Regions from separate parts of the Kluyvera sp. 142486 genome, predicted to be linked through region 1. Evidence: predicted binding sites of a transcription regulator. Region 1 holds the regulator's gene; each other region holds the start of a gene.
What was found. Region 1 encodes CRP, which controls carbon source genes, mostly activating them, when cyclic AMP is high. Its sites were predicted from a motif close to ATGTGANNNNNNTCACAT; they were not measured.

Region 1 (7,426 bases):
ACGTGCGTCACGTCGTCGCCATAGATCATTACCGGTGCCAGCGGCATGCCGGAGGCTTTCGCAACGTCAACCGCGTCCAGTTTTTCAACGAAGGTTGGTTTCACACCCGCCTGGAAGGTTTCGACCATCTGCACCACCAGTTTTTTACCGCGCTGCATTGGGTCTGGTTCGGTGATCATGTTCAGCCAGGCAGGCGTTGCATGACGACGACCGTGTGGGTCATGGCCCATGTTTGGCGCGCCGCCGAAGCCGGAAAGACGGCCGCGGGTCACGGTAGAGGAGTTGGCGTAGCCATCAACCTGCAGGGTAGAGCCGATAAACATATCCACCGCGTACTGACCTGCCAGCTGGCAGAAGGCGCGGTTAGAACGCATCGAGCCGTCGGAACCGGTAAAGAAGATGTCTGGACGAGCGCGGATGTACTCTTCCATCCCCAGCTCACCGCCGAAGCAGTGCACGCTTTCTACCCAGCCGCTCTCAATCGCTGGGATTAGCGTTGGATGCGGGTTCAGCGTCCAGTGTTTACAGATTTTGCCTTTCAGGCCGAGCTGTTCGCCGTAGGTTGGCAGCAGCAGTTCAATCGCCGCGGTGTTAAAGCCGATACCGTGGTTCAGCGACTGAACCTGATGTTCCGCGTAGATGCCTTTAATCGCCATCATCGCCATCAGGATGTGTTCCTGTTTGATGAGGCGCGGGTCGCGGGTAAACAGCGGTTCGATAAAGAACGGCTTGTCGGCTACGACAACGAAGTCAACCCAGGAGCCAGGGATATCGACGCGCGGCAGGTCACACTCATCGTCCACCAGCTCGTTCACCTGTGCGATGACGATGCCGTCGTGGAACGCGGCGGCTTCAACCAGCGCTGGAGTATCTTCGGTGCTCGCTCCGGTATAGAGGTTACCTTTGCGGTCAGCTTTAAAACCGGCAATCAGCGCCACGTTCGGCGACAGGTCAACGTAGAGACGGGAATAGAGTTCGATGTAGGTATGGATGGCGCCGATTTCCAGCAGGCCATCTTCCAGCAGCTGCGAAATACGCAGGCTCTGGGTACCGGAGAAGGAGAAGTCCAGCTTGCGGGCGATCCCTTTTTCGAAGATGTCCAGATGCTCGCTGCGGCCGACGCTCGGCATAATCATGTGCAGGTCGTGCACAATCTGCGGGTTAACCTCGGCCAGCATGCGAGATAAGAAGTCTGCCTGCTTTTGGTTATTCCCTTCTAATACCACGCGGTCACCCGGCGCGATCAGTTTTTCCAGCATTGCGGTCAGGTCTGCGGTCGGCAGAACCTTACCCTGCACCGGTACGGAAGCCAGACGTCGCTGTTTTTCGGTGCGACGTGTGTTCCAGACGCGTGCTGGTGTTTGCCCAGATAACATTATTAACCTCCTGATTCAGCTAATCATTTTGATTGCTTAACACTGAAAAGATTGTGCACCCTGGCGAGAAAGTCATCAATTAAGCGTAGGAGAGAATCATTAGCCTGAGAGTAATAATTGAAGTAACAAATTGTGATTAGGATCAGATCCTGACGGGATAAAAACGACTATCGATGCCTCATTTTCATAAACACGATGGCAAAGTGACGGTATAGTAGGCGCAGATTCCAGGTAAACATCGCCGAGTTATGACTGAAACAACCCACCACGATCTCAGTATCGACACCCCAGGCAGCGCGGACTTCGTCCCCATGCGCGGTATCAGCAATCGTCATCTTCAGACCATGCTGCCACGCCTGCTTCGTCGCAAACTGCAATTCACCCCGCACTGGCAACGCCTTGAGCTGCCGGACGGCGACTTCGTCGATTTAGCGTGGAGTGAAGACCCGGCGGGTGCGCTGCATAAGCCTCGTCTGGTGGTGTTTCATGGCCTGGAGGGCAGCCTGCATAGCCCATACGCGCATGGCCTGATTAACGCGGCGAAAGCGCAAGGCTGGCTGGGCGTGGTGATGCATTTTCGCGGTTGCAGCGGCGAGCCGAACCGCCTGAACCGTATTTATCACTCAGGTGAAACGGAAGACGGCACCTGGTTCCTGAACTGGCTACAGCGTGAATACGGTAAAGCGCCGACGGCAGCGGTCGGCTACTCGCTTGGCGGCAATATGCTGGCCTGCCTGCTGGCAAAAGAAGGTGATGACGTGCCGATCGATGCGGCAGTGATTGTCTCCGCGCCGTTTATGCTGGAAGCCTGCAGCTACCATATGGATAAAGGCTTCTCACGGGTCTATCAGCGCTATCTGCTGAACCTGTTGAAAGGTAACGCCGCGCGTAAGCTCAAAGCCTACCCTGGCTCGCTGCCGGTGGATCTGCGTCAGTTGAAAAGTATGCGTCGCATCCGTGAATTCGACGATTCGATCACCTCGAAGATCCACGGCTTCGCTGACGCTATTGATTACTACCGTCAATGCAGCGCAATGCCTATCTTAAGCAAAATTACCAAGCCGACGCTGATCATCCATTCCAAAGACGATCCGTTTATGGACCATCACTCTATTCCTGCCCAGGAAGAGCTGCCGGATAACGTCGTTTATCAACTCACCGAATACGGCGGCCACGTCGGGTTTATTGGCGGCACCCTGCGCCACCCGGAAATGTGGCTGGAAAAGCGCATCCCCGCCTGGCTGATGCCGTGGCTAGGAGCGAAAGCATGATGATTCCCTGGCAGGATATCGACCCGGAGACCCTGGATAATCTGATTGAAAGCTTTGTCTTGCGCGAAGGCACTGATTATGGTGAATATGAACGTTCACTTGCGCAAAAGGTCGCCGACGTCAAACACCAGCTACAAACAGGCGAAGCGGTGCTGGTCTGGTCTGAGCTTCACGAGACCGTCAACATCATGCCCCGTAACCAATTTCGCGGTTAACTATACTCTAACGACAGGAAGCGTTTTACCCCGCTTCCGTTGTCGTCTGTTCAGGGAGTTATTCGCATGTCAGCCAAACATCCGGTCATTGCCGTTACCGGCTCCAGCGGAGCGGGAACCACCACCACCAGCCTCGCGTTTCGTAAAATCTTTGCTCAACTCAACCTGCGCGCGGCAGAAGTCGAAGGCGACAGCTTTCACCGCTATACCCGCCCTGAAATGGATATGGCGATTCGCAAGGCCCGTGACCTTGGCCGCCATATCAGCTACTTCGGCCCGGATGCCAACGACTTTGGCCTGCTGGAACAGACCTTTCGCGACTACGGCCTGAACGGGCAAGGGAAATCGCGTAAATACCTGCATACCTACGACGAAGCCGTACCGTGGAACCAGGTGCCCGGCACATTTACGCCGTGGCAGCCGCTGCCAGAACCGACCGATGTGCTGTTTTATGAAGGGTTGCACGGCGGCGTCGTCACCCCGCAGCACGACGTGGCTCGCCATGTTGACCTGCTGGTTGGCGTAGTACCGATTGTTAACCTGGAGTGGATCCAGAAGATGATCCGCGACACCAGCGAGCGTGGCCACTCCCGCGAGGCGGTGATGGATTCGGTGGTGAGGTCGATGGAAGACTATATCAACTTCATTACCCCGCAGTTCTCCCGCACCCATATCAACTTCCAGCGCGTGCCGACGGTCGACACCTCTAACCCGTTTGCGGCGAAAAGCATTCCGTCACTGGACGAGAGTTTTGTGGTGATTCACTTCCGTAATCTCGACCACATCGACTACCCGTGGCTACTGGCCATGTTGCAGGGGTCATTTATCTCGCATATGAATACGCTGGTCGTTCCCGGCGGGAAGATGGGGCTGGCGATGGAATTAATCATGATGCCGCTGGTGCAGCGGCTGATGGAAGGCAGAAACTAGCATCAAGACCAAGCCAGGTAGCCCGGACGAGGTGCGCTAGCACCGACTCCGGGAATAGCCCCGGCGTCACTACGTTCGGCCGGGCTACGTCTGGCATGTAATCAGCCTTCGATCACTTCGTAAGAGTGGGTGATGTTCACCGCTTTTTCGAGCATCAGCGCCACCGAGCAGTATTTCTCAGCAGAGAGATCGACCGCACGCGATACCGCAGCATCCTTCAACTCTTTACCGGTGACAATAAAGTGCAGGTTGATGTGCGTAAACAGACGCGGAGCTTCTTCACGACGCTCGGAGGTGAGCTTCACTTCGCAGTCGGTCACGTTATTGCGACCTTTTTGCAGGATGGAGACAACGTCAATCGCGCTGCAACCACCGGCGGCCATCAGCACCACTTCCATTGGGCTTGGCGCTTTATCGCCAGAGTTGCCGTCCATCAAAATTTGGTGGCCTGAAGCTGACTCACCGAGGAAGGTTAACCCCTCAACCCATTTCACACGCGCTTGCATAATATTTAACTCCCAGGTTGCAATTTTCTTCTCAGATTACGCGCACATAACAATTCTCGCAATGGAAGGCGATCGGCGTCATGCTGAAGCGAGACACCAGGAGACACACGGCAAAAGCTATGCTAAAACAGTCGGGATGCTACGGTAATACATAAACGTACTGCATGTATGCAGAGGACATCACATTACAGGCTGCGACCTGATTCGACAGCCGACTTCCCAGGTAACGGGAAGGATACTATTGCAACCAGTGGCTGCAATGTTTTTGCCGCTGGGAAGAGCTTATAACAGAGGATAACCGCGCATGGTGCTTGGCAAACCGCAAACAGACCCTACTCTCGAATGGTTCTTGTCTCATTGCCATATTCATAAGTACCCATCGAAGAGCACGCTGATTCACCAGGGTGAAAAAGCAGAGACGCTGTATTACATCGTAAAAGGCTCCGTGGCCGTACTCATCAAGGATGAAGAAGGCAAAGAGATGATCCTCTCTTACCTTAACCAGGGCGATTTTATCGGCGAGCTGGGCCTGTTCGAAGAAGGCCAGGAACGCAGCGCATGGGTACGAGCAAAAACCGCTTGTGAAGTTGCTGAAATCTCTTATAAAAAATTCCGTCAGCTGATCCAGGTTAACCCGGACATTCTGATGCGTCTCTCTTCTCAGATGGCGCGTCGTCTGCAGGTCACTTCCGAAAAAGTCGGTAACCTGGCCTTCCTGGACGTTACCGGTCGTATCGCACAGACCCTGCTGAACCTGGCAAAACAGCCTGATGCCATGACCCACCCAGACGGTATGCAGATCAAAATCACCCGTCAGGAAATCGGTCAGATCGTTGGCTGCTCCCGCGAAACCGTGGGCCGTATTCTGAAAATGCTGGAAGATCAGAACCTGATCTCCGCTCACGGCAAAACCATTGTCGTTTACGGTACCCGCTAATCCGGCCCAAAATGGCGTATTGTGAAAGCAATACGCCATTTTTGTTTTCCCCCTATGTGGCGCAGGCTGATTTACCACCCGGAAGTCAACTATGCACTGCGGCAAACGCTGGTGTTATGCCTGCCGGTTGCCATCGGGCTGCTTCTCGGCCACCTCCAGCAAGGTTTGCTGTTCTCCTTAGTGCCCGCCTGCTGCAATATCGCTGGCCTCGACACGCCGCATAAACGCTTCTTTAAGCGCCTGATTATCGGCGGCTGCCTGTTTGCCGGCTGTAGCCTTGCCGTGCAACTGCTGCTGGCGGACGATATTCCCTTACCGTTGATTCTCACCGGGCTGGCGCTGCTACTTGGCGTCACGGCAGAAATCAGCGCGCTACACGGGCGGCTACTGCCCGCCTCGCTAATTGCCTCCATCTTTACGCTAAGCCTGGCGGGTAATATGCCCATCTGGGAGCCGTTGCTGCTCTACGCGCTAGGCACGCTGTGGTACGGGCTGTTTAACTGGTGGTGGTTCTGGATGTGGCGCGAACAGCCGCTGCGGGAATCGCTGAGCCTGCTCTATCGCCAGCTCGCCGAATACTGTGAAGCGAAATATAGCCTGCTGACGCAGCACACCGACCCGAGCACCGCGCTACCGCCGTTGCTGACTCGCCAGCAAAAAGTGGTGGATCTGATCTCCCAGTGCTACCAGCAGTTGCACATGCTTGCGGCGAATCAGCATAACGATTACAAGCGCCTGCTGCGCGCCTTCCAGGTGGGGCTCGATTTACAGGAGCACATCTCCGTCAGCCTGCACCAACCGGAAGAGGTGCAAAAGCTGGTTGAACGCAGCCACGCCGAAGCGGTGATCCGCTGGAATGCGCAGACCGTCGCCGCGCGTCTGCGCGTGCTGGCGGATGACATCCTTTATCACCGCTACCCGACTCGCTTCAACATGGATAAGCAGATTGGCGCGCTGGAAAAAATTGCCGACCAGCACCCGGACAACCCGGTCGGCCAGTTCTGCGCCTGGCACTTTAGCCGCATCGCCCGCGTGCTGCGCTCCCAGCGCCCACTCTACCCGCGCAACCTGATGGCCGATAAAGAGCGCCGCCTGCCTCTGCTCCCGGCGCTTAAAAACTACCTGTCGCTGAAATCCCCGGCGCTGCGTAATGCCGCCCGGCTCAGCGTGATGCTCAGCATCGCCAGCCTGATGGGTGCCGCGCTGCATCTGCCAAAGCCTTACTGGATCCTGATGACGGTGCTACTGGTCACGCAAAACGGCTATGGCGCGACCCGCGTACGTATTTTCCACCGCGCGGCAGGTACGCTGGCGGGGTTAGTAATTGCCGCCGTGGTTCTGCACTTCCACACCTCAGAAGGGCTGGCGTTAACGGGCATGCTGATCGTCACGCTGGGGAGCTACCTGATTATCCGTCGTCACTACGGCTGGGCCACCGTTGGCTTTACCATCACCGCGGTATATACCCTGCAAATTCTGACGCTGAACGGCGAGCAGTTTATCGTCGCGCGCTTTATCGATACCATCATCGGCTGCCTGATTGCCTTTGGCGGCATGATCTGGCTGTGGCCGCAGTGGCAGAGCGGCCAGCTGCGGCAAAATGCCCAGGCGGCGCTGGAGGCCGACCAGGAAGCTATTCGTCTTATCCTGAGCCCCGACCCGCAGGCACCAAAGCTTGCCTACCAGCGGATGCGCGTCAACCAGGCACACAACACGCTCTTCAACACGCTGAATCAGGCCATGCAGGAGCCGGGCTTCAACCCGCGCTATCTGGAAGACATGAAGCTGTGGGTCACCCATAGTCAGTTTATCGTCGAGCACATCAACGCCATGACTACGCTGGCGCGCGAGCACAACATGCTGACGCCGGACCTTGCGCAGCAGTATCTGGAGTCCTGTGAGGTTGCCCTTCAGCGCTGTCAGCAGCGTCTGGAGTACGATGAAGCGGGAAGCAGCGGTGAGGTGAATATTATGGAGTCGCCGGATGCGCTGTCCCACGGGCCGTTAAGCACCATGGAACAGCATCTTCAGCGTATTCTGGGGCATCTGAGCACTATGCACACCATCTCGTCGGTGGCCTGGCGGCAGCGCCCCCGTCATGGAGGCTGGTTAAAACGACGGACTAGCTAACGATTTTAGCGACCGCCTGAGCGAAGCGCTGCATCCCTTCGTCGATATCCACCTCTTCCAC
Region 2 (7,426 bases), on a different contig from region 1:
TCTGCTTCGGGTGGCCGAGGCCCGTAGGCTCAATCAGCAGACGATCCGGTTTCCCCTGGCGCAGCAGCGTATTCAATCCGACCTGCATCGGCAGGCCGTTAACGCAACACATGCAGCCGCCGGGGATCTCTTTGAGCAACGCGCCGCTGTCGGCCAACAGGGCACCGTCGATGCCGACTTCACCAAACTCATTGACCAGTACGGCCCATTTTTCGTCGGCGGGTTTATTGGCCAGTAGATGCAGAATTGAGGTGGTCTTCCCGCTGCCAAGAAAGCCGGTGATCAGATTGGTTTTAGTCACGAAAACTCCGCACAGGACATAGTGATAGTGTTATCTGGATCACTTTATCCTGGAGAAGCGGCGTCGAAAAGAGAAGTGTTAAGGCGGGCTAATCTAATATTAGCCCGCGAAATAGGAGAAAATGTTAACTATTGAGCGCGGTCAGCACCGCCTGGCGTGCGCCTTGTTGCACCAGATGCTGCCACGCCTGCTCGATAGCCTGAACAAATTGCGGGTTGGCTGGCAGGTCGCTGCCGAAAATTTCCTGCAGCGTCAGCAGTGCAGCAACCCGGTTCTCGTCGCTGCTGTTTGCCACTATGTCGCGAATTTTATCCGCCAGCGGGTCGCGAACATCAATCGGCTGCCCGGCATCGTCCACGCCGCTTACGTAGCGCATCCATCCGGCGACTGCCAGCGCCAGCAGCGGCCAGCGGCTGCCGGTCTGGAGGTGAATACGAATGCCGTCCAGCAGACGCTGCGGCAGTTTCTGGCTGCCGTCCATTGCAATTTGCCAGGTACGGTGCTGGAGCGCCGGGTTGCTGAAGCGCGCGATCAGGCTATCGGCATATGCCCCGAGATCGACATCGGTAATACGCAGCGTAGGGGCCTGCTCGGCCATCATCAGATGACGCGCTGCCCGGCGGTAAGATTCATCCTGCATGCAGTCGCTGATGTGCGCATAGCCCGCAAGGTAGCCGAGATAGGCAAGGAACGAGTGGCTGCCGTTAAGCATGCGCAGCTTCATCTCTTCCCACGGCAGGACGTCACTGACCATCTGCGCCCCAACGCTGCCCCAATCAGGGCGTCCGGCGACAAAGTTATCTTCTATAACCCATTGGATAAACGGCTCGCAGCTGATAGCGCACGGATCTTCGACACCCAACTCCTGGGTGATTTCTGCCAGCGACGCTTCGGTCGCGGCCGGGACGATACGGTCGACCATGGTGCCGGGGAAGCTGACGTATTCCGCAATCCAGCTTGCTAGTTCTGGGTCCCGGCGGGTTGCCATGTCCAGCACCGCGTTTTTGACCACATGGCCGTTATCAGGAATGTTATCGCAGGAGAGGACGGTGAAGGCTGGAAGACCGCGATCGCGGCGGCGAGATAGGGCTTCGACCAGAATGCCCGGCGCGGAGTGGGGCTCCGTGGGTGATTCAAGATCGTGGACGATCCGCGGCTGGGTGAAATCGAGGTGGCCGGTCGCCGGATCGATGCAGTAGCCTTTTTCGGTGATTGTCAGCGAGACAATCGCCACCTGTGGCTCACAGAATTTTTCGATAATCGCCGCCAGAGAATCAAGCTTCGCGTTCAGGCACTCGTGGACCGCGCCAATGATAATCGGCTGGTTGCCCGCTGCGCTCTTCTCCATCACGGTGAACAGATGATCCTGCTGGCGGAGCTGGCTCATCAGCACGTCGCCGCTAAACAGGCTGATTTCACAAATTCCCCAGTCGCCGCCGTGCTGGTTCAATACCCGGTTGGTTAACAGTGCCTGGTGGGCGCGGTGAAACGCACCAAAACCGAAGTGCACAATCCGCGAACGTAGCTGTTGTCTATCATATTGAGGGAGCTGGACGCTGGCGGGAAGGGCGCTTGAGGCGATTGTATTCATTGTTCACACATCCGATTAACGATTAATTAACGTGTGCAGTGTAAAGTTATATGACAGCAAATTGAATTGGTGTGCCGTATTTATCGCGTTAATGTGAGCTTGATCAATCAATCCCAGCGGATTTATTGACGGTCCTGAAGAAACATGTATGGTAGTCGTCATTGAAGGTGATTTTATTGGTATAACAACTTTAGAGGGTGAGGCAATGGAACAAACCTGGCGTTGGTACGGCCCGAACGATCCGGTATCTCTTGATGATGTGCGTCAGGCTGGCGCGACGGGCGTCGTAACGGCATTGCACCACATTCCAAACGGTCAGGTATGGCCGGTTGAAGAAATTAAACAGCGTAAAGCGATGCTGGCTGAAAAAGGCCTGACCTGGTCCGTGGTTGAAAGTATCCCGGTTCACGAAGACATTAAGACCGGCTCCGGTGAGTACAAAACCTGGATTGCCAACTATCAGCAGAGCATCCGCAATCTGGCTGAATGTGGCATCGACACCGTCTGCTACAACTTCATGCCAATCCTCGACTGGACGCGTACCGACCTCGAGTACACGCTGGAAGATGGTTCTAAAGCGCTGCGCTTTGACCAGATTGCTTTCGCGGCGTTTGAGCTGCACATCCTGAAACGTGAAGGCGCGCAGGCGGATTACACCGCTGAAGAGCAGCGTCAGGCGCAGGAATATTTCCAGGCGATGACCGAAGCGGAAGTCACCAGGCTGACCCGCAATATCATTGCTGGCCTGCCGGGCGCAGAAGAGGGTTACACCCTGGACCAGTTCCGTGCGCGTCTGGCGGAATACGATCACATCAGCAAAGAAAACCTGCGTGAAAACATGGCGGTCTTCCTGCGTGCTATCGTGCCGGTAGCGGAAGAAGTGGGCGTGCGTCTGGCCGTTCACCCGGACGATCCACCGCGTCCAATCCTCGGCCTGCCGCGTATCGTTTCTACCATTGAAGATATGCAGTGGCTGAAAGAGACCGTGGATAGCATCAACAACGGTTTCACCATGTGCACCGGTTCTTACGGCGTGCGTGAGGATAACGATCTGGTGAAAATGATCGAGGCCTTTGGCGACCGTATCCACTTCACGCACCTGCGTTCTACCTGCCGTGAAGGGAACCCGAAAACCTTCCACGAAGCTGCGCACCTGCAGGGCGATGTGAATATGGTTGCGGTGGTTGATGCGATCCTGACTGAAGAGCAGCGTCGTAAGAAAGCAGGCGATCTGCGTCCTATCCCAATGCGTCCTGACCACGGTCACCAGATGCTGGACGACCTGAAGAAGAAAACCAACCCAGGCTACTCGGCGATTGGTCGTCTGAAAGGTCTGGCGGAAGTGCGCGGCGTTGAGCTGGCGCTGAAAATGACCAAGTTCCGCGATCTGCTGTAATTTGTCATTTTTCCCAGAATAAAGAAGGGCAGCCATTTGGCTGCCCTTTTTGTTTGCACTATCGAGTAGGCCTGATAAGCGAAGCGCCATCAGGCAGAACGATGCACATTGCCTGATGCAGATTAGTCCGCGCGGCACATGTAGCGTTTTTCTTCGATATGAACGCGAATTTTCTCGCCGGTGGTCAGGTATTCAGGAACCTGAACCACCAGGCCGGTAGTCAGGGTCGCAGGCTTGGTACGGGAGCTGGCGGAAGCGCCTTTGATACCAGGGGCAGTTTCAACGATTTCCAGATCGACCGTCTGCGGCAGTTCCAGCGCCAGAACCCGGCCATCCCACAGTAGAACCTGCATTTCCGGCATACCGCCTTCAGGAATGAACTGCAGCTCTTCAGCAATCTGGTCGTGGGTGAAGATGTACGGGGTGTAATCTTCCTTATCCATGAACACGTATTCGTTGCCGTCGATGTAGGAAAAGTCAACGAAGCGGCGGTTCAGGGTCACGGTATCAACCATGTCGTCGCCTTTAAAACGCTCTTCAACCTTTAGACCGGTGCTGACATCGGAGAAGCGCATTTTGTACAGCGTTGCTGCGCCACGGGCGCTCGGTGACTGAATATCAATGTTTTTTACAATCAGCAGTTTGCCGTTGTAATTCAGCACCATACCTTTTTTAATTTCGTTCGCTCTTGGCATTGCAATTATCCTGTGAACTAGGGTGTCAAAAATATCGCGTAAAAGTACTCGTGCCGGGCGTTTCAGGCAAGAGGATTTAAAGGCTTTTGCTATGGCTGCTCAAAAGGTGGTAATGTGCGCGCCACTACCTTATCCACACTACAGAGAACCCGCGATGGAATGTCGTCCGGACTGCGGGGCTTGCTGCACTGCACCTTCAATCTCCAGCCCCATTCCCGGCATGCCCAACGGCAAACCGGCTAACACGCCCTGCGTGCAGCTTGACGAACGCCAGCGGTGTAAAATCTTTGGCTCGCCGCTGCGCCCGAAGGTATGCGCAGGGTTACAGCCCGCACCAGAAATGTGCGGAGTCACCCGCGACGCGGCGATGACCTATCTGCTTCACCTCGAAGCGTTGACCGCACCCTAAACGTCTTTAATCCGCACCAGGCAGCAAAGGGTGGCGATGCACAGCACCAGCGCAATCCAGAACACGGTATGGTAGTTCCAGATTTCTGCCACGACGCCCGCCAGAGAACCGGCGATGATCCAGCCAACGCGAGAGGTATTGGCGTACAGCGTAGTGGCTGAACCGGCTTGCCCCGGCATCAAATCCTGGAAATACAGCATGCCAATCCCGCCGAGGATACCGATATACACTGCGTTTAGCAGCTGCATCGCCAGCAACAGCGTTGGGCTGCTGAAAGTCAGCATACCTATATAGAAGAATAGCCCAGCCACGGCGGCCAGGCGCATCAGGAAGCGTTTACCCAGGCGCTTGGCGAAGTAACCAGCAATCAGCATCGTCGGGATCTCCAGCCCGGCGGCAGTGCCCATCATCACCCCAGCCAGCTTCTCCGGCAGATGCAGTTCATTAATGATGTACAGCGGCATATTGATGATATAGAGGCTGTTGGTGCCCCACATCAGGGTGCAGATAACAAACAGCAGCAGCGTATCCCGGCGGTTGGTGCGCGGTGCCTGAATCGTACCGCTTGCGGCGACTTTCTCTTTACGCATGGTCGGCAGGAACAACCAGACCATCGCGCCGCAGACCACAAACGCCACCGCAGCCGACAGATACATCACCGTAAAGCTAAAGCCCATTGCCAGTGCGTAGGCCAGCGGTGGGCCAATCACCCACGCCAGCGACACCTGCGCTCGCATAATCGAGCTGAACATTACCGCCTCGCGGCCGGTTTTATCGGCGTGCTCGCGGGCGAGGGCGAACATTTGCGGGTTAGCCGTCGAACCAAAGCTGCTGAGGAAGACGCCGACAAAAAGCAGAATAAAGTAGTTACGGTTCCAGGCGAACAGCACGCAGGCCAGCACGCCCAGCAGGCAGCAGACCACGATCAGATTTTTACGGTCCCCACGTTTATCCGAGTAGCCCGCCAGAAATTGGCTGACCAGGATACCGATGACGGCGCTGCCGGTGAAAAAGAAGCCGACCATCGCCGGGCGAACGTGTACCTCATTACTGAGGAACAGGCTCAGCGTTGGGGTCTGCAGCGCGCCGGCAATACCGGTTAGAAAGGCAACAATCAGAAAGGATGATGAGGTGAAATCAAACGATCGCCGTGGGGCGGCGGCGGTACTGTTTTGCATGTTGTTTTATCGGTCGCTTTAGGAGAGGCGGGGAGTTTACGCCGCGACTCAGAAAATGAACAGTAACCTAAATCAAATTCGGCACGAAAAAATAAAAGACCGTTTCAAAAAGTAGCTTACGTCTTGCTGAAGCAGTTGTTGGGCCGCCATCAGCGCGTCAGCAGATGTGGCGAGAATGCTAATGAAATGTGCTGTAGATCTAATTTATGCAATCAAGTTGTCAGCAAAACTTGCAGGCTGATTAAGAAAGGCACAATATTATTGAAACGTTTCAGCGTCGTCTTCAGCACCTCACTCGCTAAGCACGACGATTTTTTCTCACCAAAGCTGAATCGATTCAATTCAGCGCGCGAGGGGAACCATGTTCCAGTTAACTGTTCAGGATATACATCCCGGCCAGCAGGCCGCGAATAAAGAAGAGGCTATTCGGCAGGTTGCTGCAGCGCTCGTCAGCGCAGGCAACGTTGCTGACGGTTACGTTGCCGGTATGCTGGCGCGTGAGCAACAAACCTCCACTTTCCTTGGCAACGGCATTGCGATTCCGCACGGCACCACCGATACCCGCGATCAGGTGCTGAAAACCGGTGTTCAGGTTTATCAATTTCCACAGGGCGTCACCTGGGGCGAAGGCCAGACGGCGTACGTCGCCATCGGTATTGCCGCCAGCTCCGATGAGCACCTCGGCCTGCTGCGTCAGCTGACGCATGTGCTGAGCGATGACGCGGTGGCTGAACAGCTGAAAACCGCCACCACCGCGGAAGAGCTGCGTGCGCTGCTGATGGGTGAAAAGCAGAGCGAAGCGCTGAAGCTTGATAACGACACGCTCTCGCTTGACGTGGTCGCCAGTGACCTGGTGACGCTGCAGGCGCTGAACGCCGCACGTCTGAAAGAAGCAGGCGCGGTAGATGCCAACTTTGTGGCGCGCGTGATTAACGAGCAGCCGCTGAACCTGGGCCAGGGTATCTGGCTGAACGACAGCGCGGAAGGCAACCTGCGCAGCGCCATTGCGGTAAGCCGCGCGGCAACGCCATTTGCCGTCGGTGACGCTTCTGCCTCGCTGCTGATCTCCGTCGCCATGGCCGATGCCCAGCCGACCGCGGTGCTGAACCGCCTGGTCAATATTCTGCTGGACAACAAAGCTGAACGTCTGCTGAAAGCCGATGCCGCTACGCTGCTGGCGCTGCTGACCAGTGATGAAGCGCTGGCTGAAGACGTGCTGAATGAAGAATTCGTAGTGCGTAACGAACACGGCCTGCACGCCCGTCCGGGCACCGTGCTGGTGAACACCATTAAACAGTTTAACAGTGACATTACCGTCACCAATCTTGACGGCAGCGGCAAGCCAGCCAACGGGCGTAGCCTGATGAAGGTTGTCGCGCTGGGTGTCAAAAAAGGTCATCGCCTGCGCTTTACCGCACAGGGTGATGATGCTCGTCAGGCGCTGGACGCTATTGGCGAAGCCATTGCTTCAGGCCTCGGGGAGGGCGCATAAATGAGCAGAAGAGTAGCCACAATTACCTTAAACCCGGCCTATGATTTGGTAGGGTTCACGCCAGAAGTTGAGCGTGGTGAAGTGAACCTGGTGCGTACCACCGGGCTGCACGCGGCGGGTAAAGGCATTAACGTGGCCAAAGTGCTGAAGGACTTAGGCATTGACGTCACCGTAGGTGGTTTCCTGGGGAAAGACAACCAAGATGGTTTTCAGCAACTGTTCAGCGAACTGGGTATTGCTAACCGTTTCCAGGTCGTCCAGGGCCGTACCCGTATTAACGTCAAGCTGACGGAAAAAGATGGTGAAGTTACTGACTTCAACTTCTCTGGTTTTGAAGTTACCCCGTCCGACTGGGAGCGTTTCG
Region 3 (7,426 bases), on a different contig from region 1:
TTTTTACCTTACTGGTGTAAGTATAGTCAACATCAGTTTACAAAATAGCCAAAAACCATGCATTTCATCTGGGTTCAATACCTTTGAACTCAGCTCAGCGAATCTGTTTCATCACCAGGCCAAAAGGTATCGCCGCGCTCCGCCCGCTGCAAAAGTGCCTCGCATGGGGTAAATCGCGAACCATACTGTGTAGCCAATCGTTGCAACCGGGCAACTACTTCACCCGCGCCTAATGAATCCATATAACGCAGCGGGCCACCGAGAAACGGTGGAAAACCTATGCCAAAGACCGCGCCGATATCGCCGTCACGGGCACTACGGATAACGCCTTCATCCTTACAACGCGCCGCTTCATTCAGCATCAGCATCACACAGCGTTCAGCCACTTGCTCTGCCGAATACTGACTACGCCGAGCCGACATCCCCGGAAGGGAATAGACCGCGCTATCGACCTGTTTCTTGCTTTTACGCCCTTTCGCACCATAAAGATAGAAACCGCGACCATTTTTTCTACCTTTGCGATCGTCATTCAAAATTGCCTGAATCAACGTTGAAGGCGCGCTAAAACGCTCGCCGTAGGCGGCTTCAAGAATAGGTAGAATTTTTGTGCCAGTGTCGATACCCACTTCGTCAAGCAGTTGAATGGGACCAACCGGGAAACCAAATTTAACCAGCGCATTATCAATATGTTCAACGCTTTCACCGTCCACTAGCATGCGCATGGCCTCGGCGATATAGGGCGCAAGAATGCGGTTAACGTAGAATCCCGCTTTATCTGCTACCACAATCGGTGTTTTTCCCTGTTTCTTAGCAAGTTTCACCGTAGTGGCAATCGTCTGCTCTGAGGTTCCTGCATGGGGAATCACCTCGACCAACGGCATTTTTTCAACCGGGCTGAAAAAATGCAGGCCGATAACCTGTTCAGGCCTTTGGGCCAAGGCAGCAATATCGCCAATCGGTAAAGATGAGGTGTTTGAGGCAAAAATGGTGTGAGGTGCGCAATACTGTTCAATCTCGCCCACCATCTTCTGCTTGAGAGCTAAATCTTCAAATACCGCCTCAATCACCAGATCACGATGGGCAAAACCGCGGTAATCGGTGCTGCCGGAGATCAGCGCCAACTGCGCGTCACGCTCCGCCGCTTTCATATGGCGACGGCGTACTTTTTGTTCAAGCTGATCCCAACTGTACTTCAGCGCGTGGTTAATCCCATTGGCGTTGATATCTTTAATACGTACTGGCAATTTGCCTTTTACCGCCGTGACGTAGGCAATGCCACCTCCCATTAATCCTCCACCCAGTACACCCACCGAGCGCAGCGGGCCAGGAGCGACAACGGCGCCAGGATCTTTTTTGATATCGGTACTGGCAAAGAAGATGCTACGCAGCGCTTTAGACTGCGGCGTCATTGCCAGCTCGCCAAACGCGCGTGCCTCCGCCTCGTAGCCACTATTCACGCCGTGCGCCAGACCGGTTTCAATAACCTGCAGAATTTTATCGGTCGCCGGGTAGTTGCCTTGAGTTTTTTGCGCCGTCTTTTTGGCGGCCATGCTAAACAGCAGATTGCGCCCCAGCGGTCCCGCCAGAATACGCTCACGTACCGGCAAACGACGATGTTCGTGATGTGGCTTGCGAGCGTACTCAGCGGCAGCTTCCAGCAGAATTGAATGCGGCACAACCTCATCTACCAGCCCCGCCTTCAACGCCTGACGAGCGCGAAGCTGCTTGCCGGTGAGAATCATATCCAGCGCCGTGCTGACGCCAATCAAACGCGGTAAACGCTGGGTGCCGCCAGATCCCGGTAGCAGGCCGAGCTGCACTTCCGGCAATCCCAGCACGGTTCGCCCATCGTCTGAGCAAATACGCGCATGACAGGCTAGCGCCAGTTCTAACCCACCGCCAAGACAGGCACCGTGGATCGCCGCGACCACAGGGATCGATAGGCTGTGAATTTCGGCCATCACCTGCTGTCCCTGGCGAGCGAGGGATTCTGCTTCCTGGGCGCTTTTGCAGCGGCCAATCATATTGATATCCGCCCCGGCGATAAAGTTATCGGCCTTCGCTGAGATCAGCACCACGCCCTGGAGCGCTTTGTTTTCTCTGATTTGCTTGAGGATCGTGCGCACCTGTCCGCCAAACTCGGCCTTCAGGGTATTCATCTTTTCGTCTGGCACGTCGATCGTCACTACCGCCACGTTGTCCGGGCGCACAGTGAGCGTAAATGCGGATTTCATTTCCATTATTCAGCCTCCAGAACCATAGCCGCACCTAACCCGCCCGCCGCACAGGCGGTCACCAGCCCGAAACCACCGCCTCGACGGCGCAGTTCGTTCAGAGTTTGGGTGATCATGCGTGCGCCGGTCGCCGCAAACGGGTGGCCGTAGGCAATTGAACCGCCCAGAACGTTGAATTTACTTTCATCAACCTCACCGGTGGCGTGGCTGCGCCCGAGCACCTGGCGGGCAAACTTCTCGCTCGCCAGACACTGAATATTCGCCAGAGTCTGTGCAGCAAAAGCTTCATGCATATCGATAAGCGTGAGGTCGGCAAAAGTTAGCCCTGCGCGATCCAGCGCTAGCGGCGTGGACCACGCCGGCCCCAGCAGCATATCCTGCCAGACATCAATCGCGGTAAAAGCGTAGCTGCGCAGATAGCCCAACGGCACCAGACCCAACTCTTTGGCGCGGGATTCGGTCATCAGGATAACCGCAGCTGCACCGTCGGTTAACGGCGTACTGTTGGCTGCCGTCACCGTGCCATGCTGGCGGTCGAACGCTGGACGCAGCTTGGCGTAATCGGCAGGCGTAGAGTTTGCACGAATGTTGTTGTCCTGCTCCAGCGGGTTGCGGTACGGCGGCGAGTAGGCCGTCATGACCTCATCGTTCAATTTTCCTGCCGCCCAGGCCTGCGCCGCAAGTTGATGCGAACGGTTAGCCAGCGCATCCTGCTGCTCACGGGTAATGCCGTAGGTTTTCGCCATTTGCTCTGCCGTGTCGCCCATCCGCAGGCCGGTCGAGTATTCCGCCACCGCCGGAGGTACCGGCATCAGGTCCCGCAGTCGCAGTCGAGAGAAGAGTTTGAGTTTCTGGCCCAGGGTACGGGCCTTATTGGCATCCACTAGCGTACGCGCCAGTTTTTTACTCACGCCAATAGGCAGTACCGAGGAAGAGTCGGCCCCGCCCGCAATCCCGGCGCGGATGGTACCTGCCATCAAGCTTTCCGCAACGTTTGCCACCGCCTGGAAGCTGGTGGCGCACGCACGGCTGACGCTATAGGCATCGGTATGCACGTTCATGCCGGTACCCAGCACGATTTCACGGGCGATATTCGGCGCGGCGGGCATCTGCACCACCTGACCAAAGACCAGTTGTTCGATAACGTCAGGGGAGATTTCGCTACGGGCCAGCATTTCACCCACGACCATTTTACCGAGGTCGACGGCGGGAACACCGTGAAAAGCGGTCGCCTGTCGGGCAAACGGGGTACGTAACCCACTGACTATAGCAATGCGATCGCCCTGACGGGTGATAAGCGGTAATGCCTGACTCATAACTCTCCCCTGTTAACGGAATAAAACCAAGTGGTCTGACCTGATAACAGTTTTAACTAATTTATTACACTTAGCCAATCGGGGAGAGAAAAAATTGGGAGCTAAAACACACTGAGAACAAAAGAAAACGCCCCTGTTACGCGAGTAACAGGGGCGTTATTTAACGTCGTTATGCAGGGGCGCGATTAACGCAGGCCCAGCTGGAAGATCAGCGTTTCAGCTTCGCAGGCGAAGACAAAATCGATATCCAGCTGTACGCCGCCTTCAACTTCTTTGAAGTCAGCGGTAATTTTGCAGGGTTCGGATTCTACGCTACGGGCTTTTTCTGACAGCGCGGCCAGCGTTGCTTCTGCGTCGGCGCGGTTAGCGAATACACGGCTATAGGAAGCGGTGCAGTCGGAGTTGTCCATAATGGTACCCACGTCCATGCAGCAGCAAACCGGGGTTTCATCAGCACTACATTTGCTCATTGTAGATTTCCTCTGTTTTGTGCACTCAAGGTGCCAGATAAACGATGAGCATATTTTACGTCCACCCGCTTTACGCCTCCAGTCGAGAATGTGATCTCTGACGTTAAGTGACCGAAATCACAATTAAAAATGATCTAAAACAAATTTAGTGTTTCTCCCCCTATGACAAGACCCGCAATTTTGCCAAGCAGATCCCGTTTCAAACAACATCTCAGAAAAAATTAATAAACAATATTGCAACATACCAGCTGGTCAGACCTATACTCTCGTCACTGGTCTGATTTCTCTGTCGTAGTCCAGCCCCTACACTTCGCGCTTCTGTTACTACATGTAACATTGTTTGTATAAAAATAACTCAATGAGGTTATGGTCATGAGCCAGAAAACCCGTTATACGAAGTCTGCTCTTGCTGTCGCAGTGGCACTTGTTTCAACTCAAGCCTGGTCCGCAGGCTTCCAGCTAAATGAATTCTCAGCCTCTGGTCTGGGCCGTGCCTATTCCGGCGAAGGTGCTATCGCAGATGATGCGGGTAATGCTAGCCGTAACCCGGCGCTGATTATGATGTTCGACCGCCCGGAGTTTTCTATCGGTGCGGTGTTTATCGATCCTGATGTGAATATCACTGGTACCTCGCCAAAAACGAAGAAAAGCACCGATGCCGATAATATTGCGCCGACCGCATGGGTCCCTAACATGCACTTCGTTATGCCTATTAACGAACAGTTTGGCTGGGGCGCTTCGGTAACCTCCAACTATGGTCTGGCTACAGAGTTTAATGATAACTATGCAGCCGGTCCGTTTGGTGGCACTACCGACCTGCAAACCGTTAACCTAAATCTGAGCGGTGCTTACCGTCTGAATAGCTCCTGGAGCTTCGGTCTCGGTTTTGATGCGGTGTATGCTAAAGCGAAAATTGAGCGTACAGCGGGTGATATCAGCACCGCAGTTACCGCTGTGGGTGGTGCACCAACGGCAAATGCACTGGGTGTACCGTCAACCAGTTCCCAGATTGCCCATCTGAAGGGCGATGAGTGGGGTTACGGCTGGAACGCCGGTATTTTGTATGAGCTGGATAAAAACAACCGCTGGGGTCTGACCTATCGCTCCGAAGTCAAAATTGATTTCGACGGCGACTACAGAAGCTCAATTACCCCTAGAGGAAACGTAGCGCTACCTGGTTTGGGCGTTGCCGCACCATATGGTACCAGCGGTGCTACCGTCCCAGGTTCTCTGACGCTGAACCTGCCTGAAATGTGGGAAGTCTCCGGTTATAACCGTGTCGATCCGCAATGGGCTATCCACTACAGCATAGCCTACACCAGCTGGAGCCAGTTCCAGGAGCTGAAAGCTACCGGTTCAAACGGCCAGCAGCTCTTCTATAAAGAAGAAGGCTTCAAAGATGCTTATCGCATCGCACTGGGTACCACCTACTACTACGATAAAAACTGGACCTTCCGTACTGGTATTGCATTTGACGATAGCCCGGTTCCAGCAGATAACCGTTCCATCTCTATTCCGGATCAGGATCGGTTCTGGCTCAGTGCAGGTACGACCTACGCCTTCAACGATGATGCTTCTATCGACTTCGGTGCATCCTATATGCATGGTCAGGACGTCACCATTAAAGAAAGTGGTTACACCTTCAAATCCGAAGGTAAAGCCTGGCTGTTCGGTACCAACTTCAACTATCGCTTCTGATAGTTAACCAACATAAAAAAAGGGTGAACATCATGTTCACCCTTTTTTATTGTCGCCGACTCGCTATTCGGAATCGATATCCTTCAGGTCATCCTGAATCGCCTGCGCATTCGGATTCTCTTCCGGTTTCAGCTTACCGCCGCTGGCGATAAAGTCATGCTGCTGGAAGTAGGCTTCACGCACCATAATGTACGGATCGGAAGACTGGCGCAGCAGGCCGTCGGAGTCGAGCAGCTGTGCGCGCGTTTCTACCCCTTCAACCATCCACTTACCGATAGACATCGGCCAGGTCAGCCAGGAGAGAACCGGATAAGTGGTATCCGCAAAATCACCGCCATCTTCACGCAGCGTGAAGCTGCCGTAGAACGGCAGTTGCAGATACGGACCATAGCCTACGCCATAATGGCCCAGCGTGCTGCCAAAGCGGTGCGGCTGGACGCGCTGCAGTTTCGGGTTAGCCATACCCGCGACATCGATAAAGCCGCCCATCCCCAGAATGGTGTTGAGGAAGAAGCGGGTAAAGTGAACCATCCCCTGGTACGGGTCGCCCTGTAAGAAGTAGTTCACCATCGTCGCTGGCTCTTCCAGGTTGCTGGTGAAGTTACTGAGGCCATTGCGCGCAGGTTGCGGAACATAGTCACGCCAGGCGACGGCGACAGGACGAACCACATACGGGTCCAGCACGTTGAAGTTGAAGCTGTACATCGTGCGGTTAAAACCTTCGAAGGGGTCTGAACGCCCCTGCTGTTCTGTACCGGAACTCGCACAGCCCACCAGCAGTGTCGTCCCGAGCGCAAGCGCCGACAAGCGAAGCTTCATAAATGTCTCCCTGTTAATTATGGCTATCGCTGATTGCCATCCATGCGGCACGTTAACGTATCCGCTTGTTTAGATGTGAGCGATTGTAACAGCCCATCGGACGATGTCTATATAGCCAAGTTTTGTTGATTTTATCATAGCCTGGTAAAGCCAGGGCTGCGGCACGCCATGCCTGCCTGGCGCAATTAAATCTATGCAATAACGTCAGTATTTCAGAATACCGCCAAATCTGCATTGCCTGTAACCCGCTACGCTTAGTCTATATGTGCTTATTTCAGGGCCACCGCAATGGATGAACTCAAAAAAGAGACCATAGACCACCACCATGACGAAATAGCAGTAGAAAGCGAAGAAAAACGGCAAGGGAAAAGCATTGAAGTAAATGAAGACCGGCTCCCCTCCCGCGCCATGGCGATTCATGAGCATATTCGCCAGGAGGGAGAAAAGGAGATGGAGCGCGATGCAATGGCGCTGCTGTGGTCCGCCATCGCCGCCGGGCTATCGATGGGCGCATCGTTGCTTGCAAAAGGTATTTTTCACGTTCAACTTGAAGGCGTGCCCGGCGGTTTTCTTCTTGAGAACCTTGGCTATACCTTCGGTTTTATCATCGTCATTATGGCCCGCCAGCAGCTCTTTACCGAAAATACCGTCACCGCCGTACTGCCCGTGATGCAAAAACCGACTTTGGGCAATGTCGGTTTGTTGATGAGACTGTGGGGAGTGGTACTTCTTGGGAATATTATCGGCACGGGAATTGCTGCATGGGCGTTTGAATATATGCCTATTTTCGATGAGCCAACGCGCGATGCCTTCACCAAAATCGGCCTGGACGTGATGAAGAACAGCCCAACGGAAATGTTCTCAAACGCCATTATATCTGGGTGGCTGA
Region 4 (7,426 bases), on a different contig from region 1:
CGGATAGTCGGCGTCCTGTTTGAACATGTCCCAGGAGATCAGACCGCTGGAGTCGATGAAGTGGGTTTCAAGGTTAGTGTGTTCTGCCACTTCTTCGTCGTCGAAGGTCGGTGGGGTGAACACATCGAGATCTTTCAGGCCGCGGCCCTGCAGCAGTTCGGTAACCGTACGCTCCAGCGCTACGCCGAAATCAGGGTGCGCGCCGAAGGAGGCGAAGCAGGTACCGTTGGCTGGGTTGAACAGCACCACGCAGATAACCGGATATTTACCGCCTAATGAACCGTCGTAAGCGAAAATTGGGAAACCTTCCGCTTCCAGCGTTTTGATGGACTCAACCACGCCTGGGTAGCGTGCCAGCACGTCGGCCGGAATTTCCGGCAGGCTGATGCTTTCTGCGATGATACGGTTTTTCACGTAGCGTTCGAAGACTTCCGACAGCCCCTGGACGCGGGCTTCATTACGGGTATTACCCGCCGACATGCCGTTAGAAACGTACAGGTTAGCCACGATGTTCATTGGAATATAGATGGTTTCACCGTCGGACTGACGGGTAAACGGCAGGCCGCATACGCCGCGATCGTCGTTGCCGGACTGCAGGTCGACCAGCATGCTGGCGGTCAACTGATCGTCAGGATCGTAGAACGCACGCAGGCGAGCATCGAGCAGGCCTTCTGGCACTTCGTCGTCGTCGGTTAACGGGAACCATTTTTCGTTCGGATAGTGAACGAACGGGTCGTTAGCGATTTTGTCACCCAGCCAGAAGTCGGCGAAGAAGTAGTTGGTGGATAGACGTTCAAAATACTCGCCCAGCGCGGAGGCCAGCGCGGCTTTTTTAGTTGCGCCTTTACCGTTGGTAAAGCACAGAGAGCATGCCTTATCACGAATATGCACCGACCAGACGTTAGGAACCGGGTTCAGCCAGGAGGCTTCTTCAATATCGAAGCCCAGGTCGAGCAGCTTTTGCTGGAAGCGAGCGATGGAATCTTCCAGTGCGGCATCTTTGCCGGGAATATAGGTTTGCGTCATAGCAATCTCTTTTGTCGTACGGAAAGCGCGCAATGATACGGGTTTTGCGTGACAGGTGCTATCTCCGGCGAAAATAAAAGGTGGCGCTATGCTTATAGAAAATAACCTTTTATTAAGGCATAAAAATGAAAGTGTTTGATCTCCAAAGGATGGCGTTTGATAAAGTTCCACCTGAATTTTTGGCTGAAGTGGTAATCAGAAGCTTATTCACTTTCGTATTAGTCTTTTTATTCCTCAAAATGACCGGACGACGCGGCGTTCGCCAGATGTCGCTGTTTGAAGTTCTGATAATTCTGACGCTCGGCTCGGCGGCGGGAGACGTGGCATTTTATGACGATGTGCCGATGCTGCCTGTCTTTGCGGTTTTTGTGTCCCTTGCCTTACTTTACCGTCTGGTGATGTGGCTGATGGCAAAAAGTGGAAAAATCCAGGATCTGCTGGAGGGTAAAGCTATTGTCATCGTAGAAGAAGGGCAGTTAGCCTGGGAAAACGTGCGTAAAGCGAATATGACCGAGCTCGATTTTTTTATGGAGCTGCGGCTTAGCAGTATCGAGCAGTTGGGTCAGATTCGCTTAGCCATTATGGAAACTAACGGGCAGATAAGCGTGTTCTATTACGACGATGAAGATGTTAAACCGGGATTGTGTATTTTACCGGACAGTTTGACTCAGCGATTTAACGTCGTGCCAGGGCCCGGTCAATACGCCTGTGTAAAATGTAGCTATATCGTCAGTATGCAGGCGGGCGATCATCAATTATGTCCGCGCTGCATGAATCCGATATGGATGAAGGTTAGTCGGGCTAAACGCATTGCCTGACAGGAATTTTGTCGGTTTAGCTGCGTCAGGATGGCAGAATGTATTGTGTGATGGGTGCCGCATTTTGCGGGGCAAAAGTTTTAGACATTGCGGCGCGTGTCACTGAATGATAAAACCAATATCCACAGTTATTACTTATGGCTTTTAGCGTGGTGAGGGAAAATGGCTCAGGTCTTTAATTTTAGTTCAGGTCCGGCAATGTTACCGGCAGATGTTCTTAAACTGGCGCAGAAAGAACTGTGCGACTGGAACGGCTTAGGTACGTCGGTAATGGAAGTTAGCCACCGCGGTAAAGAGTTTATCCGTGTGGCGGAAGAAGCAGAAAAGGATTTCCGCGACCTGCTTAACATCCCTTCCAACTATAAAGTGCTGTTCTGTCACGGCGGCGGTCGCGGCCAGTTCGCGGGCGTACCGTTGAATATTCTTGGCGACAAAACCACGGCGGACTACGTTGACGCAGGCTACTGGGCGGCAAGCGCGGTTAAAGAAGCGAAAAAATATTGCACCCCGAACGTCATTGACGCCAAAGTGACCGTTGACGGCAAGCGCGCGGTGAAACCGATGCGCGACTGGCAGCTCTCTGACAACGCGGCTTATCTGCACTACTGCCCGAACGAAACTATCGACGGCATTGCCATCGAAGAGACGCCAGACTTTGGTAAAGACGTGATTGTTGCCGCCGATTTCTCCTCAACTATTCTTTCTCGCCCAATCGACGTAAGCCGTTATGGCGTTATTTACGCTGGCGCGCAGAAAAACATCGGCCCGGCGGGCTTAACGCTGGTTATCGTGCGTGAAGACCTGCTGGGTAAAGCGCATGTTGCTTGCCCATCTATTCTCGACTACACCGTGCTGAACGATAACGACTCCATGTTCAACACGCCGCCGACTTTCGCCTGGTATCTGGCGGGGCTGGTCTTCAAATGGCTGAAAGAGCAGGGCGGCGTTGCTGCAATGGACCGCATTAATCAGCAGAAGGCCGATCTTCTGTATAACACCATTGATGGCAGCGATTTCTATCGTAACGACGTGGCAAGCACCAACCGTTCACGTATGAACGTGCCGTTCCAGCTGGCGGACAGCGCGCTGGACAAATTGTTCCTCGAAGAGTCCTTTGCGGCGGGTCTGCATGCGCTGAAAGGCCACCGCGTGGTGGGCGGGATGCGTGCTTCTATCTATAACGCCATGCCGCTGGCAGGCGTACAGACGCTGACGGAATTCATGCAGGATTTCGAACGTCGTCACGGTTAATCTGATTTTTTATTCATCCCCACGGCCTGCCCGTGGGGTTTTTACTTCTGTTTTTTGAGAGTTGAGTTTCATGGAATCCCTGACGTTACAACCTATCGCGCGCGTCGATGGCACGATTAACCTGCCTGGTTCTAAAAGCGTGTCTAACCGCGCTTTGCTGCTGGCGGCTTTAGCGCGCGGCACGACCGTTCTGACTAACCTGCTGGACAGCGATGATGTCCGCCACATGCTGAACGCGTTGAAGGCGCTGGGAATTCAATACACCCTGTCTGATGACCGCACCCGCTGTGAAGTGACCGGCAACGCCGGCCCGCTGCAGGCCTCTGGCGATCTGGAACTGTTCCTGGGCAACGCCGGTACCGCAATGCGTCCGTTGGCGGCAGCGCTGTGTCTTGGCACAAACAATATCGTCCTGACCGGCGAACCGCGTATGAAAGAGCGCCCGATTGGTCACCTGGTTGACGCTCTGCGTCAGGGCGGCGCGCAGATTGAGTATCTGGAGCAGGAAAACTATCCGCCGCTGCGCCTGAAAGGCGGTTTTAACGGTGGCAGCGTTGAGGTAGACGGCAGCGTCTCCAGCCAGTTCCTGACCGCGCTGCTGATGACGGCGCCGCTGGCACCGCAGGATACGACTATCACCATTAAAGGTGACCTTGTCTCCAAACCGTATATCGACATCACGCTGCATCTGATGAAAACGTTTGGTGTTGAAGTAGAAAACCAGAACTACCAGCGCTTTATCGTGCGTGGCGGCCAGCAGTACGTTTCTCCGGGCCAGTATCTGGTCGAAGGCGATGCCTCGTCTGCGTCCTACTTCCTCGCCGCGGGCGCCATTAAAGGCGGTACCGTGAAGGTGACGGGGATTGGCCGCTATAGTGTGCAGGGCGACATTCGCTTTGCTGATGTGCTGGAAAAAATGGGCGCAACCATCACCTGGGGCGACGATTTCATCGCTTGTACCCGTGGCGAGTTGAACGCTATCGATATGGATATGAACCACATTCCTGATGCGGCGATGACTATCGCGACGGCAGCGCTGTTTGCGAAAGGGACAACCACGCTGCGCAATATCTACAACTGGCGCGTGAAAGAGACTGACCGCCTGTTCGCGATGGCGACCGAACTGCGTAAAGTGGGAGCGGAAGTGGAAGAGGGCGAAGACTACATTCGCGTTACGCCACCAGCAGCGCTGAATTTTGCCGAGATTGGCACCTACAACGATCACCGTATGGCGATGTGCTTCTCGCTGGTGGCGCTGTCGGATACGCCGGTCACCATTCTTGACCCGAAATGTACGGCGAAAACCTTCCCGGACTATTTCGAACAGTTGGCGCGCATCAGTACGTTAGCGTGATAGTCAGTTTTGTCTGTATAAACGCCGGTGGAATGCCGGCGTTTTCGTTCATTCCTATGGGCGAAAAGTAAATCCGTGTCAGTTTTAAACCTCCTCCGGCGTCAGCCCTCTATACTTATCTATTCTCCTGTACTTCATGGGGCTAATTCTGGAATTCGCAGACAAAGGTAACCGTCCGGCCCAGAGATGCGTATAATGCGCGGCGTTTACGTTATATATGCCTTTTGTTAAGGAGAAAGAGATGACGGCAATTGCCCCGGTAATTACCATTGACGGCCCAAGTGGCGCGGGTAAAGGCACGCTGTGCAAAGCAATGGCAGAAGCATTGCAATGGCATTTGCTGGACTCAGGCGCAATCTATCGCGTGCTGGCTTTGGCCGCGCTGCACCATCATGTGGACGTTGCTTCTGAAGACGCGTTAGTACCACTGGCCGTGCATCTGGACGTACGCTTCGTCTCTACGGACGGCACGCTGGAAGTCATTCTGGAAGGTGAAGACGTTAGCGGCGAAATTCGCACTCAGGAAGTGGCCAATGCGGCTTCGCAAGTGGCCGCGTTTCCACGCGTGCGCGAGGCGCTGTTGCGCCGTCAGCGCGGTTTCCGTGAAGCGCCTGGCCTGATTGCAGATGGCCGCGATATGGGGACCGTGGTGTTCCCGGATGCGCCGGTGAAAATTTTCCTTGATGCCTCATCGGAAGAACGCGCACACCGCCGCATGCTACAGTTGCAGGAAAAGGGCTTTAGTGTTAACTTTGAGCGCCTTTTGGCAGAGATAAAGGAGCGTGATGACCGCGATCGTAATCGTGCTGTTGCGCCACTGGTTCCTGCCGCCGATGCTTTAGTGTTGGATTCCACCACCTTAAGCATTGAGCAAGTAATTGAAAAAGCGTTAGACTATGCGCGCCAGAAACTGGCAATCGCGTAAAACGCGACCGAATTTGCAGTACCCCCGCTGCAATGGATTGACAGCGGGTATGTGAAACAACCCCATCCGACATGGTGTCAGGTGGACGTTAATATTAACCTGAAGATTAAACATGACTGAATCTTTTGCTCAACTGTTTGAAGAATCCTTAAAAGAAATCGAAACCCGCCCGGGTTCCATCGTTCGTGGTGTTGTTGTTGCTATCGACAAAGATATCGTACTGGTTGACGCCGGTCTGAAATCTGAGTCCGCCATTCCGGCAGAGCAGTTCAAAAACGCCCAGGGCGAGCTGGAAATCCAGGTTGGTGACGAAGTTGACGTTGCTCTGGATGCAGTAGAAGACGGCTTCGGTGAAACCCTGCTGTCCCGTGAGAAAGCTAAACGTCACGAAGCTTGGATCACGCTGGAAAAAGCTTACGAAGAAGCTGAAACTGTAGTTGGTGTTATCAACGGCAAAGTTAAAGGTGGCTTCACTGTTGAGCTGAACGGTATTCGTGCGTTCCTGCCAGGTTCCCTGGTAGACGTTCGTCCAGTGCGTGATACTCTGCACCTGGAAGGCAAAGAGCTTGAGTTCAAAGTAATCAAGCTGGACCAGAAGCGTAACAACGTTGTTGTTTCTCGTCGTGCCGTTATCGAATCCGAAAACAGCGCAGAGCGCGATCAGCTGCTGGAAAACCTGCAGGAAGGCATGGAAGTTAAAGGTATCGTTAAGAACCTCACTGACTACGGTGCATTCGTTGATCTGGGCGGCGTTGACGGCCTGCTGCACATCACCGATATGGCTTGGAAACGCGTTAAGCACCCAAGCGAAATCGTAAACGTTGGCGACGAAATCACTGTTAAAGTGCTGAAGTTCGACCGCGAGCGTACTCGTGTTTCTCTGGGCCTGAAACAGCTGGGCGAAGATCCATGGGTAGCTATCGCTAAGCGTTATCCAGAAGGTACCAAACTGACTGGTCGCGTGACCAACCTGACCGACTACGGCTGCTTCGTTGAAATCGAAGAAGGCGTTGAAGGCCTGGTTCACGTTTCCGAAATGGATTGGACCAACAAAAACATCCACCCATCCAAAGTTGTTAACGTTGGTGACGTAGTGGAAGTTATGGTTCTGGATATCGACGAAGAACGTCGTCGTATCTCCCTGGGTCTGAAGCAGTGCAAAAACAACCCATGGCAGCAGTTCGCGGAAACCCACAACAAGGGCGACCGTGTTGAAGGTAAAATCAAGTCTATCACTGACTTCGGTATCTTCATCGGCCTGGACGGCGGCATCGACGGCCTGGTTCACCTGTCTGACATCTCCTGGAACGTTGCAGGCGAAGAAGCAGTTCGTGAATACAAAAAAGGCGACGAAATCGCTGCAGTTGTTCTGCAGGTTGACGCAGAACGTGAACGTATCTCCCTGGGCGTTAAACAGCTCGCAGAAGATCCGTTCAACAACTGGGTTGCTCTGAACAAGAAAGGCGCTATCGTTAACGGTAAAGTCACTGCAGTTGACGCTAAAGGCGCAACCGTAGAACTGGCCGACGGCGTTGAAGGTTACCTGCGTGCTTCTGAAGCATCCCGTGACCGCGTTGAAGATGCAACTCTGGTTCTGAGCGTTGGCGACGACGTTGAAGCTAAATTCACCGGTGTTGATCGTAAAAACCGCGCAATTAGCCTGTCCGTACGTGCTAAAGACGAAGCTGACGAGAAAGATGCAATCGCTACTGTTAACAACAAACAGGAAGAAGGCAATTTCTCCAACGCAATGGCTGAAGCATTCAAAGCAGCTAAAGGCGAGTAATCTTACGCATTCGGGTTTAACAACCTGAAATGTGATGAGTTTACTTGACAGATTACAGGTTTCGGCCTGTAATCTAGCACAAAGGGCGGCTACGGCCGCCCTTGTTTAATAGGCTGTTAGCTAATTTTCCTTGAAAGGAAACCGGAGGAATCATGACCAAGTCAGAATTGATTGAAAGACTTGCCAGCCAGCAATCCCATATCCCTGCTAAGGCAGTGGAAGATGCGGTGAAAGAGATGCTGGAGCATATGGCTTCTACCCTTGCA

Region 2: uxuA (mannonate dehydratase) is a predicted target of CRP. The motif match lies at 1,984-2,001, and genes of this name have one in related genera.
Region 3: ACLGE8_RS10060 (YfcZ/YiiS family protein) is a predicted target of CRP. The motif match lies at 4,126-4,143, and genes of this name have one in related genera.
Region 4: serC (3-phosphoserine/phosphohydroxythreonine transaminase) is a predicted target of CRP. The motif match lies at 1,890-1,907, and genes of this name have one in related genera.

Annotation. Positions count from the first base shown of each region.
Region 1 is NZ_JBKHUI010000003.1:46,645-54,070, forward strand. Features, by position in the region: gene mdcA (malonate decarboxylase subunit alpha) at 1-1,376, opposite strand, end outside; gene ACLGE8_RS04405 (hydrolase) at 1,625-2,647, shown strand; gene ACLGE8_RS04410 (YheU family protein) at 2,644-2,862, shown strand; gene ACLGE8_RS04415 (phosphoribulokinase) at 2,929-3,792, shown strand; gene ACLGE8_RS04420 (OsmC family protein) at 3,894-4,298, opposite strand; gene crp (cAMP-activated global transcriptional regulator CRP) at 4,603-5,235, shown strand; gene ACLGE8_RS04430 (YccS/YhfK family putative transporter) at 5,290-7,365, shown strand; gene ACLGE8_RS04435 (aspartate aminotransferase family protein) at 7,358-7,426, opposite strand, start outside.
Region 2 is NZ_JBKHUI010000005.1:164,918-172,343, reverse strand. Features, by position in the region: gene ACLGE8_RS08065 (CobW family GTP-binding protein) at 1-301, opposite strand, end outside; gene ACLGE8_RS08060 (mannitol dehydrogenase family protein) at 426-1,892, opposite strand; gene uxuA (mannonate dehydratase) at 2,098-3,288, shown strand; gene yeiP (elongation factor P-like protein YeiP) at 3,411-3,983, opposite strand; gene ACLGE8_RS08045 (YkgJ family cysteine cluster protein) at 4,138-4,392, shown strand; gene setB (sugar efflux transporter SetB) at 4,389-5,570, opposite strand; gene fruB (fused PTS fructose transporter subunit IIA/HPr protein) at 5,932-7,062, shown strand; gene fruK (1-phosphofructokinase) at 7,063-7,426, shown strand, end outside.
Region 3 is NZ_JBKHUI010000007.1:119,317-126,742, reverse strand. Features, by position in the region: gene fadJ (fatty acid oxidation complex subunit alpha FadJ) at 90-2,240, opposite strand; gene fadI (acetyl-CoA C-acyltransferase FadI) at 2,240-3,550, opposite strand; gene ACLGE8_RS10060 (YfcZ/YiiS family protein) at 3,736-4,020, opposite strand; gene fadL (long-chain fatty acid transporter FadL) at 4,393-5,718, shown strand; gene mlaA (phospholipid-binding lipoprotein MlaA) at 5,782-6,537, opposite strand; gene ACLGE8_RS10045 (formate/nitrite transporter family protein) at 6,826-7,426, shown strand, end outside.
Region 4 is NZ_JBKHUI010000004.1:20,371-27,796, reverse strand. Features, by position in the region: gene ycaO (30S ribosomal protein S12 methylthiotransferase accessory factor YcaO) at 1-1,026, opposite strand, end outside; gene ACLGE8_RS05905 (DUF421 domain-containing protein) at 1,152-1,844, shown strand; gene serC (3-phosphoserine/phosphohydroxythreonine transaminase) at 2,007-3,095, shown strand; gene aroA (3-phosphoshikimate 1-carboxyvinyltransferase) at 3,166-4,449, shown strand; gene cmk ((d)CMP kinase) at 4,691-5,374, shown strand; gene rpsA (30S ribosomal protein S1) at 5,487-7,160, shown strand; gene ihfB (integration host factor subunit beta) at 7,313-7,426, shown strand, end outside.